3 regions of the Pseudomonas paeninsulae genome follow, and region 3 is predicted to be linked to each of the others. Evidence: predicted binding sites of a transcription regulator. Region 3 holds the regulator's gene; each other region holds the start of a gene.
The links. The regulator sigma-54, encoded in region 3, starts transcription at its own class of promoters, with help from an activator protein. The targets are predictions, from matches to a motif close to ANTGGCATNNANNTTGCTNT.
Positions count from the first base shown of each region.

Region 1: the regulator sigma-54 is predicted to act here: its motif matches at 2,817-2,836, upstream of VCJ09_RS08250 (flagellar basal body rod protein FlgF).
Region 2: the regulator sigma-54 is predicted to act here: its motif matches at 3,328-3,347, upstream of glnA (glutamate--ammonia ligase).

Region 1 covers NZ_CP141799.1:1,771,161-1,776,904, reverse strand. Annotated here, with positions in the region: gene VCJ09_RS08265 (flagellar basal body P-ring protein FlgI) at 1-357, opposite strand, end outside; gene flgH (flagellar basal body L-ring protein FlgH) at 438-1,133, opposite strand; gene flgG (flagellar basal-body rod protein FlgG) at 1,195-1,980, opposite strand; gene VCJ09_RS08250 (flagellar basal body rod protein FlgF) at 2,027-2,767, opposite strand; gene flgE (flagellar hook protein FlgE) at 3,158-4,465, opposite strand; gene flgD (flagellar hook assembly protein FlgD) at 4,510-5,175, opposite strand; gene flgC (flagellar basal body rod protein FlgC) at 5,197-5,640, opposite strand; gene flgB (flagellar basal body rod protein FlgB) at 5,655-5,744, opposite strand, start outside.
Region 2 covers NZ_CP141799.1:4,709,207-4,714,950, forward strand. Annotated here, with positions in the region: gene typA (translational GTPase TypA) at 1-1,498, opposite strand, end outside; gene thiI (tRNA uracil 4-sulfurtransferase ThiI) at 1,660-3,114, opposite strand; gene glnA (glutamate--ammonia ligase) at 3,443-4,849, shown strand; gene VCJ09_RS21695 (DUF4124 domain-containing protein) at 5,022-5,579, shown strand; gene VCJ09_RS21700 (DUF4124 domain-containing protein) at 5,583-5,744, shown strand, end outside.
Region 3 covers NZ_CP141799.1:4,217,864-4,223,607, reverse strand. Annotated here, with positions in the region: gene rapZ (RNase adapter RapZ) at 1-736, opposite strand, end outside; gene ptsN (PTS IIA-like nitrogen regulatory protein PtsN) at 739-1,212, opposite strand; gene hpf (ribosome hibernation-promoting factor, HPF/YfiA family) at 1,228-1,536, opposite strand; gene VCJ09_RS19490 (RNA polymerase factor sigma-54) at 1,726-3,234, opposite strand; gene lptB (LPS export ABC transporter ATP-binding protein) at 3,368-4,093, opposite strand; gene lptA (lipopolysaccharide transport periplasmic protein LptA) at 4,096-4,638, opposite strand; gene lptC (LPS export ABC transporter periplasmic protein LptC) at 4,625-5,194, opposite strand; gene VCJ09_RS19470 (KdsC family phosphatase) at 5,203-5,742, opposite strand; gene VCJ09_RS19465 (KpsF/GutQ family sugar-phosphate isomerase) at 5,742-5,744, opposite strand, start outside.

The DNA.
Region 1 (5,744 bases), 2.4 Mb from region 3:
GCCACCGCGCAGGCTCTTGGCGTTGCCGATAGAGGAAACGGTGATATCGATGGTCTGCCCCGGCCGGGCGAACGCGGGCAAGTCGGCATGGATGGACACCGCCGCGACGTTCTTCAGTTGGACATTGCCACCTTGCGGGACCTTGATGCCGAACTGCGCCATCATGTTGTTGAAGGTCTGCACGGTGAACGGCGTCTGGGTGGTCTGGTCGCCGCTACCATTGAGGCCAACCACCAGGCCGTAGCCAATCAACTGGTTACTGCGCACACCCTGGATGCTGGCCAGGTCCTTAAGCCGCTCAGCTTGCGCCGGCAGGCACAGCAGGATGCACAGCAGCAAGACGCAGGAGCGGGTCATGCCGGCGATCTTGCTACACGCCACACGGACGTTTTCGCGGGCATGGCCCGCTCCTACGGTTGTCATCGGCGTCATCCTGTTCAAAACGGCCACAGCGGGCTGATGAAAAACCGATCGAGCCAACCCGGCTGACTGGCTTCGGCGAAGGAGCCGGTGCCTGAATAAGTGATGCGGGCGTCGGCGATGCGGGTCGAGGCCACCGTGTTGTCCGTGGCGATATCGTCGGCACGCACCAGGCCGGCGATACGCACCAGCTCATCGCCGGCGTTGAGGGTCATCCACTTCTCGCCACGCACGGCCAGAATGCCATTGGGTAGCACCTCGGCCACGGTTACCGTGATCGAACCACTCAGGCTGTTGCTTTGTGCGGCCTTACTACTGCCCTGGGTGTCGCGGCTCGCGCTGTACTCGGCGCCCAGCGACAACTTATTGTCGGAAAACGGATTGGCCGCCGATACCGCGCCACCGAGCAGCGAGGTCAGGCCGATGTCGGCGCTGCTGTCCTTCTGGATCTGCGAGCCGGCATTCTTGCTGGCCTGGGTGCGTTCGTTAAGGGTGATGGTGATGATGTCGCCGACGCGGTAGGCCTTGCGGTCACCGAACAGATTGTTCTCGAAGCCAGCCTGATAAATCGAACCATTGTTCAGCTCCGCCGGCAACGGTGTGCGCGGCAGCACCGGCGCGTAATACGGGTCGTTGGGCTTCGCTGGCGGCGAGACGCAGCCACCCAGAAGCGCAAGACCCAGCATCGAGAGCACTATTACCAGCCGGTTCATAACCACTACCTCACCGCTTTTTATATCGAGCCAGAGCCGGGCTAACGCCCAGCATCAGGCATTAAAGATTCTGCGAAACGAAGGCCAGCATCTGATCGGCGGTGGAGATGACTTTCGAGTTCATCTCGTAGGCGCGCTGGGTAGTGATCATGTTCACCAACTCCTCGACCACGCTGACGTTGGAGTTTTCCAGGGTGTTCTGCAGGGTGGTACCCAAGCCGTTGAGGCCCGGCGTGCCGACCTGTGGCGCACCGCTGGCGGCGGTTTCCAGGAACAGGTTGTTGCCGATCGCTTCCAGGCCCGCCGGATTGATGAAGTCGGCGGTCTGCAAATTGCCGACGATCTGCGGCTGCGGACTGCCGTCGGTGGTCACCGAAACCGTACCGTCTTCGCCAACGGTGAAGGTGCGCACTTCATTGGGCAGAACAATCGCCGGCTCCAAGGCATACCCGTTGGAGGTGACGACCTGGCCGTCCGAATTCAGGTGAAAGCTGCCATCACGGGTATAGGACACCGTGCCATCGGGCATCAACACCTGGAAGAAACCACGGCCGTTGACCGCCATGTCCAGGGGTTGCTCGGTGGTTTGCAGGCTGCCGGCGGTGAAGATCTTCTGCGTGCCGACCACCCGCACACCGGTACCCAGCTGCAAACCGGACGGCAGCTGGCTGTCCTGGCTGGACTGGCCACCTGGCTGACGGCGGATCTGATACAGCAGATCCTCGAACTCGGCCCGATCGCGTTTGAAACCCGTGGTCGAGACGTTGGCCAGGTTGTTGGAAATGGTGGTCAGGTTCATGTCCTGAGCGGACAGACCGGTCTTGCTGACCCACAGTGCCGGAAGCATATAGATTCTCCTCGAGCGCCATTATCAAGGCGCTGCGTGCTGGTAATTAGCTAATTTGCAAAACCCGCGCCACAGCGGCTGAATTGTCTTCGGCGGTGCGCATCATCTTGACTTGCAGCTCGAACTGGCGGGACAGGGAGAGGATTGCGGTCATCTCTTCTACCGCATTGACGTTGCTCGACTCGAGAAAGCCGGAGGTCACCTGCACGCTGGCATCCGCCTGCACCGGCCCGGTACCCTTGAAGCGAATCAGGCCGTCGCTGCCCTTCTCCATCTGCTTGAGATCGGGATTGACCAGCTTCAGCCGATCGACCTCGGCGAGCACGCTAGGTCCCTCACCGAGGGCACGAATGCTGATGGTGCCGTCCTGGCCAATTTCGATTTTCTGCTCCGGCGGCACGGCAATCGGCCCACCATTGCCCATCACCGGCAAACCGTTGCCGGTACGCAACACGCCAAGAGCGTCAATATTCAGGCTGGCAGTACGCACATAGGCCTCGCTGCCGTCGGCCGCCTGCACGGCCAGCCAACCGCGACCGCCAATTGCCACATCCAGGTCGCGGCCGGTTTCCTGCATTGACCCTGGAGTGAAGTCGGTACCGGGGCGCTCGGTCATGGCATAGACCCGCGCCGGGAGTGTGTCGCCGAAGACCTGCATCGAGCGCGCCTGCTCGAAGTCGCGGCGAAAGCCGTTGGTCGAGATATTCGCCAGGTTGTTGGCGTGGGCACTCTGGGCCAGGCTGTTGTTATGGGCTCCAGTCATGGAGACGTACAGCATCTTGTCCATGGTTATCCTCCGAGGTAGGCGTGACGCCCGCTGCTCTATATAAGGTAATAGAGCAAGCGTCGTGCCATTCTCGACAAATAATCATAGGGCATTGAAATATATGGATTTTAACATACAGAAAAGGCCCCACAAGGAGCCTTTCAAGATCGAGTCGGCGAATTATTGCCGCTGGCGGCAAAGCCACTGCCTGCCGGACAGAGGCGCTGTCGCCGCTCCAATCAGGCGGATTGAGTGGCGATCCGCCTGAACCTCGATGGGTATCGCTGCGCTCAACCCATCCTACAAAAACCTGACCGCGTTGACCTGTAGGATGGCGTTGAGCGCAGCGATACCCATCACAACGAGCGGGATATAACCCGAGAACTCCAGCGCCTGCGCAGCCGCGCCCGATCAGCGCAGGTTGATGATGGTCTGGGTAATCGAGCTTTCGGTCTCGATGGTCTTGGCGTTGGCCTGGTAGTTGCGCTGGGCGACGATCAGGTTGACCAACTGGTCGGACAGTTCGACGTTGGAGTCTTCCAGGGCACCGGACTGCAAAGCGCCCAGGGTACCGCTGCGCGGCGTACCAACCACCGGCTCACCGGAGGCGAAGGACTGCACCCAGGCGGTTTTACCTACCGGGGTCAGGCCCTGCACGTTGGCGAAGCTGGCCAGAATCACCTGTCCTTGTGCCTTGGATTGACCGTTGGTGTAGCGGGCGAAAATCACCCCGGTGTCGTCGATCTCAAGACCTGCCAGCTGGCCCGTGGTGTAGCCATCCTGACTGACGCTGTTGACCGCGAAGGAGCTGGCGAACTGAGTAGCCTGACGCAGATCGATATTGATCGGCACGGCGGGGGTATTGGTACCGTTGGCACTCCAGACCGGCGGTATGGAGCTGTCCGGAGCGGCCGGCACCCAATTGGTCAAATCCAAAGTGCCGTTGGCATTCACGGTTAAATCTGTGGATGCCAGACCCGCCAGGTTCAACTGACCGGAAGCCGTAAAATTCAGAGTGGTGGCGAATGGTGTAGTCGAAGTCGGCACATTAGGATTACGCCCATCGACCAACACATTCATCGTCCAATCATTAGCGTCGGACTTGACGAAGTACTGTGTCAAGGAGTGGGCATTGCCCTGACTGTCATAGATATTGGTCGAAGTCGACGAGTTGTACGTGGTCGGATCGCCTGGGTCGAATGGTGTATTGCTGGGTACCGCATTGGTCGAGTTGAGATTGAACACCTGATCCAAGTCGGTAGTTGACCGCGGCGCCTGGCTCGCGGTTTCGATGCGCAGATCATTGATCACGCCATTCTGCAGGTTACCGTTGCCATCGACGGCGTAGCCCTGCAGCTTGTAACCGAAATTATTGACCATGAAGCCCTCACGGTCGGTACCGAAATAGCCGGCACGGGTGTAGCTAACTTCGCCGTTGTTGCTGGTCTGAAAGAAACCGTTGCCATTGATCGCCAGGTCCAGGGCATTTTGCGTGTAGTTGACATTACCCTGGTTGAACAGCTGCGAGACGTTGCTCAGGAGTACGCCGCTACCCAGCGCATTCTTACCGGAACCGTTCACCGAAGCCGCATAGACATCGGAAAACTCCGCACGCGACTGCTTGAAGCCGGCCGTACCGGCGTTGGCGATGTTGTTGCCGGTCACGTTGAGATCGCTGGTCGCAGCGCGCAGGCCGCTAAGACCGATATTGAACGCCATGGAAGTCTCCTTTGCCGGTATAGCCGGCGATTAAAACCTTGAAATTATTGACCGATAACCTGCACCTGGGAGAGCGGCACACTGCCAAGCCCCGCCAGGTTGAGCATCAATTCGCTGCCGCCCAACACCACACTGTCGACGTTGGCCGGGAGCATGGTGTAAAGCGCCTGGGTCTCGCCTTCGTAGGTGGCCTGCGCCTCGAACTTGTAGGTACCGGGCGGCAACTGTTTGCCGCTGGCATCTTTGCCGTCCCAGATAAAGCTGACATTGCCGGCGGCCTGCTCGCCCATATTGATTCGGCTCACCACCGCCCCCGAGTTGTCGTAGACATTGACGTAGACGTTGCTGCTGCTGGTCGGCAGGACCATGCTGGCCTTGAAGCTCTCGCTGGTATCGACCACCGCCTGGTCGGTCGGAATGATCACCTTGCGCCCGACCAGGGAGGAGGCCTGCAGCGCCTGGGAAGATTGATAGCCAGACAACAGAGAACCCATGCTGGTATTGAGCTTCTCGATGCCTTCTACCTGGCTGAATTGGGCTAGCTGGGCAATGAACTCGCCATTACTCTGCGGCTCCAGGGGGTTCTGGTTATTCAGTTGCGCCACCAACAAGTTGAGAAATTCGTTCTTACCCAATTCTTTATTGGCCGTGGTGTCACTCTTGATCTGGTATTGATCGAGTGTCGAACTGACGCCATTTACAGTGCTCATGCCTTATCCCCTTCCTGCGATTTACTGACCCAGGGTCAGTACGCGCTGCAACATTTGTTTGGCCGTGTTCATCATCTCGACGTTGGTCTGGAACGCCCGGCTGGCAGAAATCATGTCGGCCATTTCCTCGACCACATTGACGTTGGGGTAGTACACATAGCCGCCTTCATCGGCCGCCGGATGGTTCGGCTCGTAGCGCGGCTTCAGATCGCTCTGATCCTCGACGATACCCAGCACCTGCACGCCGCTGCCGGCCTGATCCTGCTCGGCGAACAACGAACCACTGCCATCGCCCATGGACTGCTGGAACATGGTGGCAAATACCGGATGGCGTGCGCGATAGGTCTGATCGACGCTCGACGACACCGACTCGGCATTGGCGATGTTGCTGGAAATGGTATTCAGACGAGTGCTCTGGGCACTCATGCCGGTTCCGGCGATATTGAAAACACTGGCTAATGACATGGCTTCGGGCTCCTTTAATCGCCGCGCAGGGCGCTGACCAGCCCTTTGAATTTGCTGTTGAGAAAGGTGAAGCTGGCTTGGAAGTTCACCGCGTTTTCCGCGTA
Region 2 (5,744 bases), 490 kb from region 3:
AGTAGGTCAGCGCCTTGCCGGTGGCAACCGATACCAGTACGCCGTTCTGACGGCCGGACATATCGCCGGACTTCATCACGTCGTAACGGTCGAAGATGCTGGTCATGATGCCGGCACCGGAGGTCAGGGTCAGGAACTCGTTACGGAAACCGATCAGACCACGGGCCGGAATGTTGTACTCAAGGCGCACACGGCCCTTGCCATCCGGAACCATGTTGGTCAGGTCGCCTTTGCGCAGACCCATCTGCTCCATCAGCGCGCCCTGGGATACTTCCGGCAGGTCGATGGTGACGTTCTCAAAGGGTTCGTGCTTGACGCCATTGACCAGCTTGATGATCACTTCCGGACGACCAACACCCATCTCGAAGCCTTCGCGACGCATGGTTTCGATCAGTACCGAGAGGTGCAGCTCGCCACGGCCGGAGACCTTGAACTTGTCGGCAGTGTCGCCCTCTTCGACGCGCAGGGCCACGTTGTACAGCAGCTCCTTTTCCAGACGCTCCTTGATGTTGCGGCTGGTGACGAACTTGCCTTCCTTACCGCAGAACGGCGAGTCGTTGACCTGGAAGGTCATGGCAACGGTCGGCTCGTCCACGGACAGCGGGACCATGGCTTCGACGTTCTGCGGATCGCACAGGGTGTCGGAGATGAACAGCTGATCGAAGCCGCTGATGCACACGATGTCGCCAGCGGCGGCTTCTTCCACGTCGACGCGGTGCAGACCGTGGTGACCCATCAGCTTGAGGATACGACCGTTACGGCGCTTGCCGTGAGCGTCGATCGCCACCACCTGAGTGTTCGGCTTGACGCGGCCACGGGCGATACGGCCAACGCCGATAATGCCGAGGAAGCTGTTGTAGTCCAGTGCGGAGATCTGCATCTGGAACGGACCGTCGCGGTCGACTTTCGGCGCCGGCACGTGGTCAACGATGGCCTGGTACAACGGCACCAGGTCTTCCGCCATGTCGGTGTGTTCCAGACCGGCAACACCGTTGATCGCCGAAGCGTACACGATGGGGAAGTCCAGCTGCTCTTCGGTCGCGCCGAGGTTGTCGAACAGGTCGAAAATTTGCTCGACAACCCAATCCGGACGCGCGCCCGGACGGTCGACCTTGTTCACCACCACGATCGGACGCAGGCCAGCCTGGAAGGCTTTCTGGGTCACGAAGCGGGTTTGCGGCATCGGGCCGTCTTGGGCGTCGACGACCAGCAGCACCGAGTCAACCATCGACATCACGCGCTCGACTTCACCGCCGAAGTCAGCGTGGCCGGGGGTGTCGACGATGTTGATGTGGTGGCCATTCCAGTTGATGGCAGTGTTTTTCGCCAGAATGGTAATGCCGCGCTCTTTTTCCTGGTCGTTGCTGTCCATCAGGCGCTCGGTGTCGAGCTCGTTGCGCTCGAGGGTACCGGATTGGCGCAGAAGGGCATCAACCAAGGTGGTTTTGCCGTGGTCGACGTGAGCGATGATGGCGATGTTGCGTAGTTTTTCGATCACTTGTGTATCTCGATCAGAGGATTCGGTTTGCCGCATATTCTACGCGGCGGATATTAACTAAATACGAATTCGGCCAGACGGTGCAAAAGCGCAGCGGCTTTTACCCCGTCTGCAGGTCGGGAGGGCGATGGCGGATGCTTCCGCCATTCAACCCGGGCGTCTTATGCCGGACGATAAACGCGCACATTGGCATACCCCTCGCTAAGCAGGTGGTGGGCATGCAAACGGCTCATGATGCCTTTGTCGCAATACAGCAGGTATTGGCGACTGGCATCCAGCTCTTTGAAGCGGCTGTTCAAGGCATAAAACGGCAGCGTTTGCACTTCGATACCGGGCAGCTCGAGAGGCTGCTCTTCGGCGCTATCTGGATGACGGATGTCAATGATGACATGGCTGGCCAGGGCTTCGTTGACTTCCTCGACCTTGATGTCCTTGCCCAGCTCGTCGATTACCTTGTCGATCGGCAGCAATGTCGCACGCTCAAGGGCACGCTCAAGAATGGCCATATCGAACTGGCGTTCTTCATATTCGATACGATCTTTCTTCGCCCGGGTGGTCGGGTTCACCGAGATCACGCCGCAATACTCTGGCATGTGCTTGGCAAACTCGGCGGTGCCGATGGCGGTGGCGGTGTCGATGATGTCCTGCTTGTGGCTGGCGATCAGCGGGCGCAGCACCAGCATGTCGGTGGCAGCGTCGATCACCGAGAGGTTGGGCAGGGTCTGGCTGGAGACCTGGGAAATCGCCTCCCCGGTAACCAGGGCATTGATCTGCAGCTTCTCGGCCATGTGCGTGGAGGCGCGCAGCATCATGCGCTTGAGGATCACACCCATCTGGCTGTTGTCGACCTTGCCGAGAATCTCGCCGAGCACTTCCTCGAAGGGTACGCTGATAAACAGTACGCGCTGGGAACGGCCGAACTTCTGCCACAGGTAATGCGCCACTTCCATCACGCCCAACTCGTGCGCGCGGCCACCCAGGTTGAAGAAGCAGAAATGGGTGACCAGGCCACGGCGCATCATCTGATAGGCGGCGACCGTGGAATCGAAACCACCGGACATCAGCACCAGGGTCTGCTCCAGCGAGCCCAGCGGATAACCACCCAGGCCCTGGTGCTGGTTGTGAATGACGAATAGGCGCTGGTCGCGAATCTCCATGCGCACTTCGACTTCGGGCTGCTTCAGGTCGATCCCGGCGGCGCCGCACTGCTGGCGCAATTGGCTGCCGACATAGCGCTCGATGTCCATCGAACTGAACGCATGCTTGCCGGCACGCTTGCAGCGCACGGCGAAGACCTTACCCGGCAAGCGGTCGCCGAAGTGCTGCTTGCATTTATCCAGCACGTCGTCGAAGTCACCCAGCGGGTATTCGTCGACCTGGAGAAAATGGGCGATACCCGGCGTGCAGCTGAGCCGCTCGATCATCGCCTGCAGGGTTTTCGCCTCGCTGATCGCCGTCTCGACTTCCAGGTTGTCCCACACACCACTGACCAGCAGCTGCGGATCGAGATCGCGCAGCACCGAACGAATGTTTTTCGCCAATTGCCGGATAAAGTGCTTACGCACCGGCCGGCTTTTGATGGTGATTTCTGGAAAGACTTTAACGATCAGTTTCATTAAAACAGCACATGCCAAGACGACTAAAAATCAGGGGCGCGGATTATAGCGGAAATTGTGCAAGCTTTGACCAAAAATACCACCACCCCGATCGACTGCACCTTAACGGTGCATTAATTACCCAGCAGAACCATTTTGGTGCATTGGATTTCGCCCCACGTATTCGCAGGCCTCGTCACGCTTGAGTTTCAGCCGCTTAACCCATCCTTGTGCACTGGCATGCAATTTGCTCTCTTGTGAGGCAGGCTATCCTGGCGGACTATCGCGCCCGGCCGCACCCTATTATTGAGGGCTCACCATTCCGAGCCTTATCCACCTGGAGGACAGCATGTCGAAGTCGATTCAACTGATCAAAGAGCACGACGTGAAGTGGGTTGACCTGCGCTTCACCGATACCAAGGGCAAGCAGCACCACATCACCATGCCCGCGCGCGACGCACTGGATGATGAATTTTTCGAAATCGGCAAGATGTTCGACGGCTCGTCCATTCATGGCTGGAAAGGCATCGAAGCCTCCGACATGATCCTGATGCCAGTCGACGACACCGCCGTACTTGACCCGTTCACCGAAGAGCCGACCCTGATTCTGGTCTGCAATATCGTCGAGCCGAGCACCATGCAAGGCTACGATCGCGACCCACGCTCGATCGCCGCCCGCGCCGAGGAATACCTGAAGACCACCGGCATCGGCGACACCGTATTCGTCGGCCCCGAGCCTGAGTTCTTCATCTTCGACGAAGTGAAGTTCAAGTCCGACATCTCCGGCTCGATGTTCAAGATCTACTCCGAGCAAGGCTCCTGGATGTCCGACCAGGACGTCGAAGGCGGCAACAAGGGCCACCGCCCAGGCGTCAAAGGCGGCTACTTCCCGGTTCCGCCATTCGACCACGACCACGAAATCCGTACTGCCATGTGTAATGCCATGGAAGAAATGGGCCTGGTCATCGAAGTTCACCACCACGAAGTGGCGACTGCCGGCCAGAACGAAATCGGCGTGCAGTTCAACACCCTGGTGAAAAAGGCTGACGAAGTTCAGACCCTGAAATACTGCGTGCACAACGTGGCCGATGCCTACGGCAAGACCGCTACCTTTATGCCGAAGCCGCTCTACGGTGACAACGGTTCAGGCATGCACGTGCACCTGTCGATCAGTAAAGACGGCAAGAACACCTTCGCTGGCGAAGGCTATGCCGGCCTGTCCGACACTGCCCTGTACTTCATCGGCGGCATCATCAAGCACGGTAAGGCCCTGAACGGCTTCACTAACCCGTCGACCAACTCCTACAAGCGTTTGGTCCCAGGCTTCGAAGCGCCAGTGATGCTGGCCTACTCGGCACGCAACCGCTCCGCCTCGATCCGTATCCCGTACGTTTCCAGCCCGAAAGCCCGCCGTATCGAAGCACGTTTCCCGGATCCGGCTGCCAACCCATACCTGGCTTTCGCCGCCCTGCTGATGGCTGGCCTGGACGGCATCCAGAACAAGATTCACCCGGGCGATGCTGCCGACAAGAACCTGTATGACCTGCCGCCGGAAGAAGGCAAGTTGATCCCGCAAGTCTGCGGCAGCCTGAAAGAAGCCCTGGAAGAGCTGGACAAGGGTCGCGCGTTCCTGACCAAAGGCGGCGTGTTCTCCGACGACTTCATCGACGCTTACATCGAGTTGAAGAGCGAAGAAGAAATCAAAGTTCGCACCTTCGTACACCCGCTGGAATACGACCTGTACTACAGCGTCTAAACCGGCAAGCAAGACAAGAGGCCACCTTCGGGTGGCCTTTTTTGTGCCTGCTCAGCGAGCGATTACGCTTAACAGTCAATTTGTTGCGCCAGCCCTAATTGCCACACCCGCACCCTTGCCAGCGCGACCTGCCAGTGCAAGTCTTAGCAGTACATCCATCGGGAGAATGGCCATGCGCCGGATACTCACCTGCCTACTGCTGATACTGGCTCTGCCGGCCAGCGCGCAGATCTACAAATACACCGACGCCAACGGTAATACGGTGTTCACCAACCAGCCCCCGGACGGCCAGAACGCCGAAACCGTTGAGCTGCCCGCGACTAACACCGTGGAAGCCCAGCCGCTCACCACGCCACCGAGCACACCCGCCGGAGTGGTCTCACCGGCAAGCTACGCGGTACTCGAACTGACCGGCCTCCCCAGCGACGAAGCCATGCGCGCCAACAACGGCACCTTCAGTGTCGGCGTGCAACTGGAGCCGCGCCTGGCCGCGACCCACCGCCTGCGCCTGCTGCTGGATGGCCAGCCTTACGGCCAACCAAGCAACGTACCGCGCCTGCAGCTGAGCAATGTAGAGCGCGGCGAACACAGCCTGGCAGTTGAAATACTCAATGGCGAACAGTCGATTCAACAGAGCGCCAGCGTCACTTTCACCGTGCAGCGCGTCAATACCAGCAGTCCAGCACTGCGCCCACCACCACCGCCCCCCACACCCAAACCGGCCAGCTGAACCATGCGCAACCTACTGCTGTACTTACTCCTGCTGAGCCTACCGGCTGCCGCTCAGGTCTATACCTACATCGACGCGGAGGGCAATCGCGTCTTCACCGACCAGCCCAGGCAGAGTAACGCCGAACGCATCGAGCTGACGCCCAGCAACAACATGCCCAGCTTG
Region 3 (5,744 bases):
CATAGGCGCGGTTGCTGGCGGCGAAGCGGGGCAGCCATTTCTTCAGGTAGGCGAGGATGTCCTGGAACATTTCCTCGACATCGGCCTGGGCCGCCAGATAATCGGCAACCGGCTGGTCGATCCCGGAAAAATCGCGCAGGTCCGGCTTCCAGTAGGGGTTGGGCAGGCAGCGCACATCGAACACCAGATCGGCATCCACCGGCATGCCGCGCTTGAAGCCGAACGACTCGACCAGAAAGGCCGTGCCTGGCTCCGGTTGATTGAGCAGGCGCAGCTTCAGGCTGTCGCGCAACTGGTAGAGGTTGAGATGGGTGGTGTCGATTTGCAGGTCGGCGAGGTCGGTGATTGGCCCGAGCAGCAGACTTTCATCGGCAATGGCCTCGGCCAGCGAGCGGTTCGCGTTGGTCAGCGGATGGCGCCTGCGGGTCTCGGAAAAACGCTTGAGCAGGGTTTCCTCATCGGCATCCAGGTAGACCACGTCGCACTTGATATGCCGCGCACGGACCTCTTCGAGGATTTCCGGGAAACGCTTGAGCTGGCTGGGCAGGTTGCGCGCGTCGATCGACACGGCGACTTGTGGGTGGAGCAGTTCGGTGTCCTGCAGGGTGCGCTCCGCCAGTTCGGGGAGCAGGCCGGCCGGCAGGTTATCGATGCAGTAGAAGCCGTTGTCCTCAAGGACGTCGAGGGCGGTGCTTTTGCCGGAGCCGGAGCGACCGCTGACGATGATCAAGCGCATGGTCAGGCCCGGTTGAGTTGGCTTTGTATGTCCACCACGACCTGATACAGCGCGTCGCTGCTCTGGGCTTGGCGCAAACGCTCACGCACATCGCTGCGGTCGAGCATGCTGGCAATCTGGCGCAGCAGTTCCAAGTGTTCGTCGGTGGCCGCTTCCGGTACCAGCAGGACGAACAGCAGGTCGACCGGGGCGCCGTCTATGGCGTCGAAGTCCACCGCTGCATCCAGGCGCAACAGCGCACTGATCGGTGCGTTACAGCCCGGCAGGCGACAGTGCGGAATGGCAATGCCATTACCGAAACCGGTCGAGCCGAGTTTTTCACGGGCGATCAGGCTTTCGAAGATGTCTTGGCCATCCAGGTCGGGCAGTTCGCGTGCCACCAGGTTGGCTATCTGTTCGAGTACGCGTTTCTTACTGCCTCCCGGCACGTTCACCAGGGAACGGCCGGGGGTCAGGATATTTTCGAGTCGGATCATAGGAGGGAGGCGATCTCAGCGGGCCATAGCGCCCTGCTGGCGGTCGATCTGCTTTTCCTTGTGCTTGATGAGTTGGCGGTCGAGTTTGTCGGTCAGTAGGTCGATGGCTGCGTACATGTCGTCGTGCTCGGCATTGGCGACCACTTCGCCGCCGGCGATATGCAGGGTCGCTTCGATTTTCTGCTTGAGCTTCTCGACCTCCATGGTGACTTGCACGTTGGTGATCTTGTCGAAGTGGCGCTCCAATCGACCGAGTTTTTCGTCGATATAGTCGCGCAGGGCGTCGGTCACATCCAGCTGATGTCCACTGATGTTGACTTGCATACCGTTTCTCCTTGTTGCCGCGGATGAGAGGCAGGCTACCGGGCCTGCCGCCGGAATACTTTGGCGTGAAAGACGCTGGCAAGTCACACCTGGCGCTGTCGCTCGGGTCTTGGCAGTGTGGCTGCTATCGCGAGAGCGAGGCCGGGTATGACGTATGCCTTGTTTGTGGGTCTTTCGTCGAGTGCCACCTTACATCAATCGCTTACGCTCGCTAGAAGGCGCTATACCAAGCGATTCACGGTATTTTGCGACTGTGCGGCGGGCTACTTGTATGCCCTGTGCCTCCAGTAAACCAGCGATCTTGCTGTCACTCAACGGCTTTTTTGCATTTTCCGCGGCGACCAGTTTTTTGATGATGGCGCGGATCGCCGTCGACGAGCATTCGCCGCCTTCGGAGGTGCTGACGTGGCTGGAGAAGAAATATTTCAGCTCATAAATACCACGTGGGGTGTGCATGAATTTTTGCGTGGTGACCCGCGAAATGGTCGACTCATGCATGCCCACCGCCTCGGCGATGTCGTGCAGGACCAGTGGCTTCATCGCCTCGTCGCCGTAGTCGAGAAAGCCGCGCTGGTGCTCGACGATCTGGGTGGCGACCTTCATCAGGGTTTCGTTGCGACTCTGCAGGCTCTTGATGAACCAGCGCGCTTCCTGCAGCTGGTTGCGCATGAAGGTGTTGTCGGCGCTGGAGTCGGCGCGTTTGACGAAACCGGCGTATTGCGCATTGACCCGCAGGCGCGGCATGGCTTCCTGGTTCAGTTCTACCAGCCAGCGTTCGTTGTGCTTGCGCACGATGACGTCAGGCACCACGTATTCTGGCTCACTCGACTCGATCTGCGAGCCGGGGCGCGGATTGAGGCTCTGGATCAGTTCGATGACCTGGCGCAGCTCGTCTTCCTTGAGCTTCATGCGGCGCATCAGCTGGCTGTAGTCACGACTGCCGAGCAGGTCGAGGTAGTCGTTGGCCAGGCGTTGAGTCTCGGTCAGCCAGGGTGTCTTGGCTGGAAGCTGGCGCAGTTGCAGGAGCAGGCACTCGCGCAGGTCGCGGGCGGCAATGCCGGCTGGCTCGAACTGCTGGATGCGGTGCAGTACGGCTTCCACTTCGTCGAGCTCGATGTCCAGGTCCGGGTCGAAGGCTGCGACGACTTCCTCGAGGCTTTCTTCCAGGTACCCCTGATAGTTGATGCAGTCGATCAGGGTGACCCCGATCAGCCGATCCTTGTCGGACATCGGCGCCAGATTGAGCTGCCAGAGCAGGTGACTCTGCAGGCTTTCGCCAGCCGAAGTGCGAGTAGTGAAGTCCCACTCGTCATCGTCGTTGCTCGGCAGGCTGCTGGCGCTGGTCTGATAGACGTCTTCCCACGCGGTGTCGACCGGCAGCTCGTTGGGGATACGTTCGTTCCATTCGCCCTCTTCCAGGTTGTCCACGGTCTGTGGGGTTTCCTGGTGGTTGTTGTCCTGGTAGGACTCTTCCTGCTGAGGGGCGGGCGCCGGGTTTTCGGCGCCGTCGGCCAAGGGGTTCGCGTTGTCGAAGTCGTCACCGTCTTCTTCGCGCTCGAGCATCGGGTTGGACTCCAGGGCCTCCTGGATCTCTTGCTGCAGATCTAGGGTAGACAATTGGAGTAGGCGAATAGCCTGTTGCAGCTGCGGGGTCATCGTCAGCTGCTGGCCCATTCTCAGGACTAGCGATGGTTTCATTGCAGACCTTATTTGCCGGCGTCTGTGCGCAATCCACTACAGGGCGCCGTAGCGCCACAAGGAAGCAAATTATATGCCTGATCTGCAGTGGTTTGCCTAGCTCTGGCTGCTGTTCGGTTGAGGAAAACCGCTGTTACAGGCGGAACTCGTGCCCCAGGTAAACGTCTTTGACCAGTTGGTTGGCCAGAATAGCATCGGCATCGCCTTCGGCAATCAGTTGGCCGTCGCTGACGATGTAGGCTGTTTCACAGATATCCAGGGTCTCGCGGACATTGTGGTCGGTGATCAGTACGCCGATTCCCTTGGCCTTGAGGTGGTGGATAATCTGCTTGATGTCGCCGACCGAGATCGGGTCGACTCCGGCGAAGGGTTCGTCGAGCAGGATGAATTTTGGTGCGCTGGCCAGGGCGCGGGCGATTTCCACGCGACGGCGTTCACCACCAGACAGGCTCATGCCGAGGTTGTCGCGGATGTGGCTGATATGGAATTCCTGCAGCAGGCTTTCCAATTCTTTGCGACGACTGGCCCGATCCAGCTCCTTGCGGGTCTCGAGGATGGCCATGATGTTGTCGGCCACGCTGAGCTTGCGAAAAATCGAGGCTTCTTGCGGCAAGTAACCGATACCGGCGCGGGCGCGGCCGTGCATCGGCAGGTGGCTGACGTCGAGGTCGTCGATCAGTATGCGGCCCTGATCGGCCTGCACCAGGCCGACGACCATGTAGAAACAGGTGGTCTTGCCCGCGCCGTTGGGGCCGAGCAGGCCAACGATCTGCCCGCTGTCGATGCTCAGGCTGACGTCGCGCACGACTTGGCGGCCTTTGTAGCTCTTGGCCAGGTGCTGGGCTGTCAAAGTGGCCATTGCTACTGTGCCTGCTGTTCGGCTGGTGGGTTCTTCGGCTGGATCACCATGTCGATGCGTGGGCGCGGCGTAGTGATGTTGGTGCCGGTGGCACGCCCGGCATTGACGATCTGGCGGCGGGTGTCATAGATGATTTTCTCGCCCTCGAAGGTATTGCCTTCCTGGATCACCTTGGCCTGGTCGATCAGCACGATGCGCTCATTGGCGGCGAAATACTGGATGGTCAGGCCGTAGGCTTTGACGATCTGCTTGTCCGCAGATGGTTTCTGCTCGTAATAGGCGGGTTTGCCGACCGAGGTGAAAATTTCGATGTCGCCCTGGGCGTTCTGGGTGATGGTCACGGTGTCGCCGGTGATCTTCAGGGTGCCCTGGGTGATGATCACGTCGCCGCGATAGACCGCGACGCCTTGTCGATCATCGAGTTCGGCACTGTCGGCCTGTACGCGAATCGGTTGCTCACGGTCAGTGGGCAGCGCCCAAGCGCACGCGCTTCCGAGCGCGACGCTCAAGCTGAGCAAAAAGGGGAAGGTTTTAACGAACCTCATGCTGGCCTCTTACGTTGGACAGCAGGAGCATCCTGCCGTCATTCAAATACGCTTTCATTCCTTGTGCCGTGGTCACTCCATTGGCCGCGACGATTCTAACGGCTTGCTGGGTCTGCGCATATTCCTTATCCGGAAATACGGTCAGGCGGCTGGTGGTCAGGATAGTTGGGCGGCCCTTGGCATCGGTGCGTTCGACGCGGACGTTGTCGATCAATTCCACTTCCTTGCCTTGCGGCGCCACTTCGGCGCGCTCGCTACTCACCTTCCAGGGTAGTTCGGTGCCGCGATACAGGTGCAGGAAGGGGCTGGTCAGCAGGGTGATGTCGCTGCTCTTGATGTGCTCCAGCTTGTCGCTGGTCATCTGGTAATGCAGCTTGCCGTCGGCCTGGTATTGCACGGTAGTGGCATTGACCACATAGAAGTCGATGGCGTTTTCGTCGCTGGCTCGTACCGGCTGCTCGGAGAAACTGTCGGGGTTGATGTTCCAGTAGCCTACGGCGGCAAGCAGTGCGGCCGCGAACGTGTAAAGGACGGGTGTCAGCAATTTGCGCAGCATAGTGGGCTCTACAGGTAGGCGGCTTGGGCGGCGTCGAGGCTGCCTTGGGCGCGCATGATCAGCTCGCAGAATTCGCGGGCTGCGCCTTCGCCGCCGCGGGCCTGGGTCACGCCATGGGCATGCTGGCGCACAAACGCGTCTGCGCTGGCGACCGCCATGCCCAGGCCAACCCGGCGGATCACCGGCAGGTCCGGCAGGTCGTCACCCAAATAGGCGACTTGCTCATAGCTTAGGCCGAGTTCGCCGAGCAGCTCATCCAGGACGACAAGCTTGTCTTCGCGGCCCTGGTACAGGTGCTGGATGCCCAGATTTTTTGCCCGGCGTTCGACTACCGGAGTCGTGCGTCCGCTGATTATGGCGGTGCGCACGCCCGAAGCGATCAGCATCTTGATGCCGTGGCCGTCGAGGGTGTTGAACGTCTTGAACTCGCTACCGTCGACCAGGAAGTAGAGCTTGCCGTCGGTGAGCACGCCGTCGACATCGAAAATCGCCAGTTTGACTGCCTGGGCGCGTTGTTGCAGGTCAGGGTTGATCGCATCAGGGGGCATCA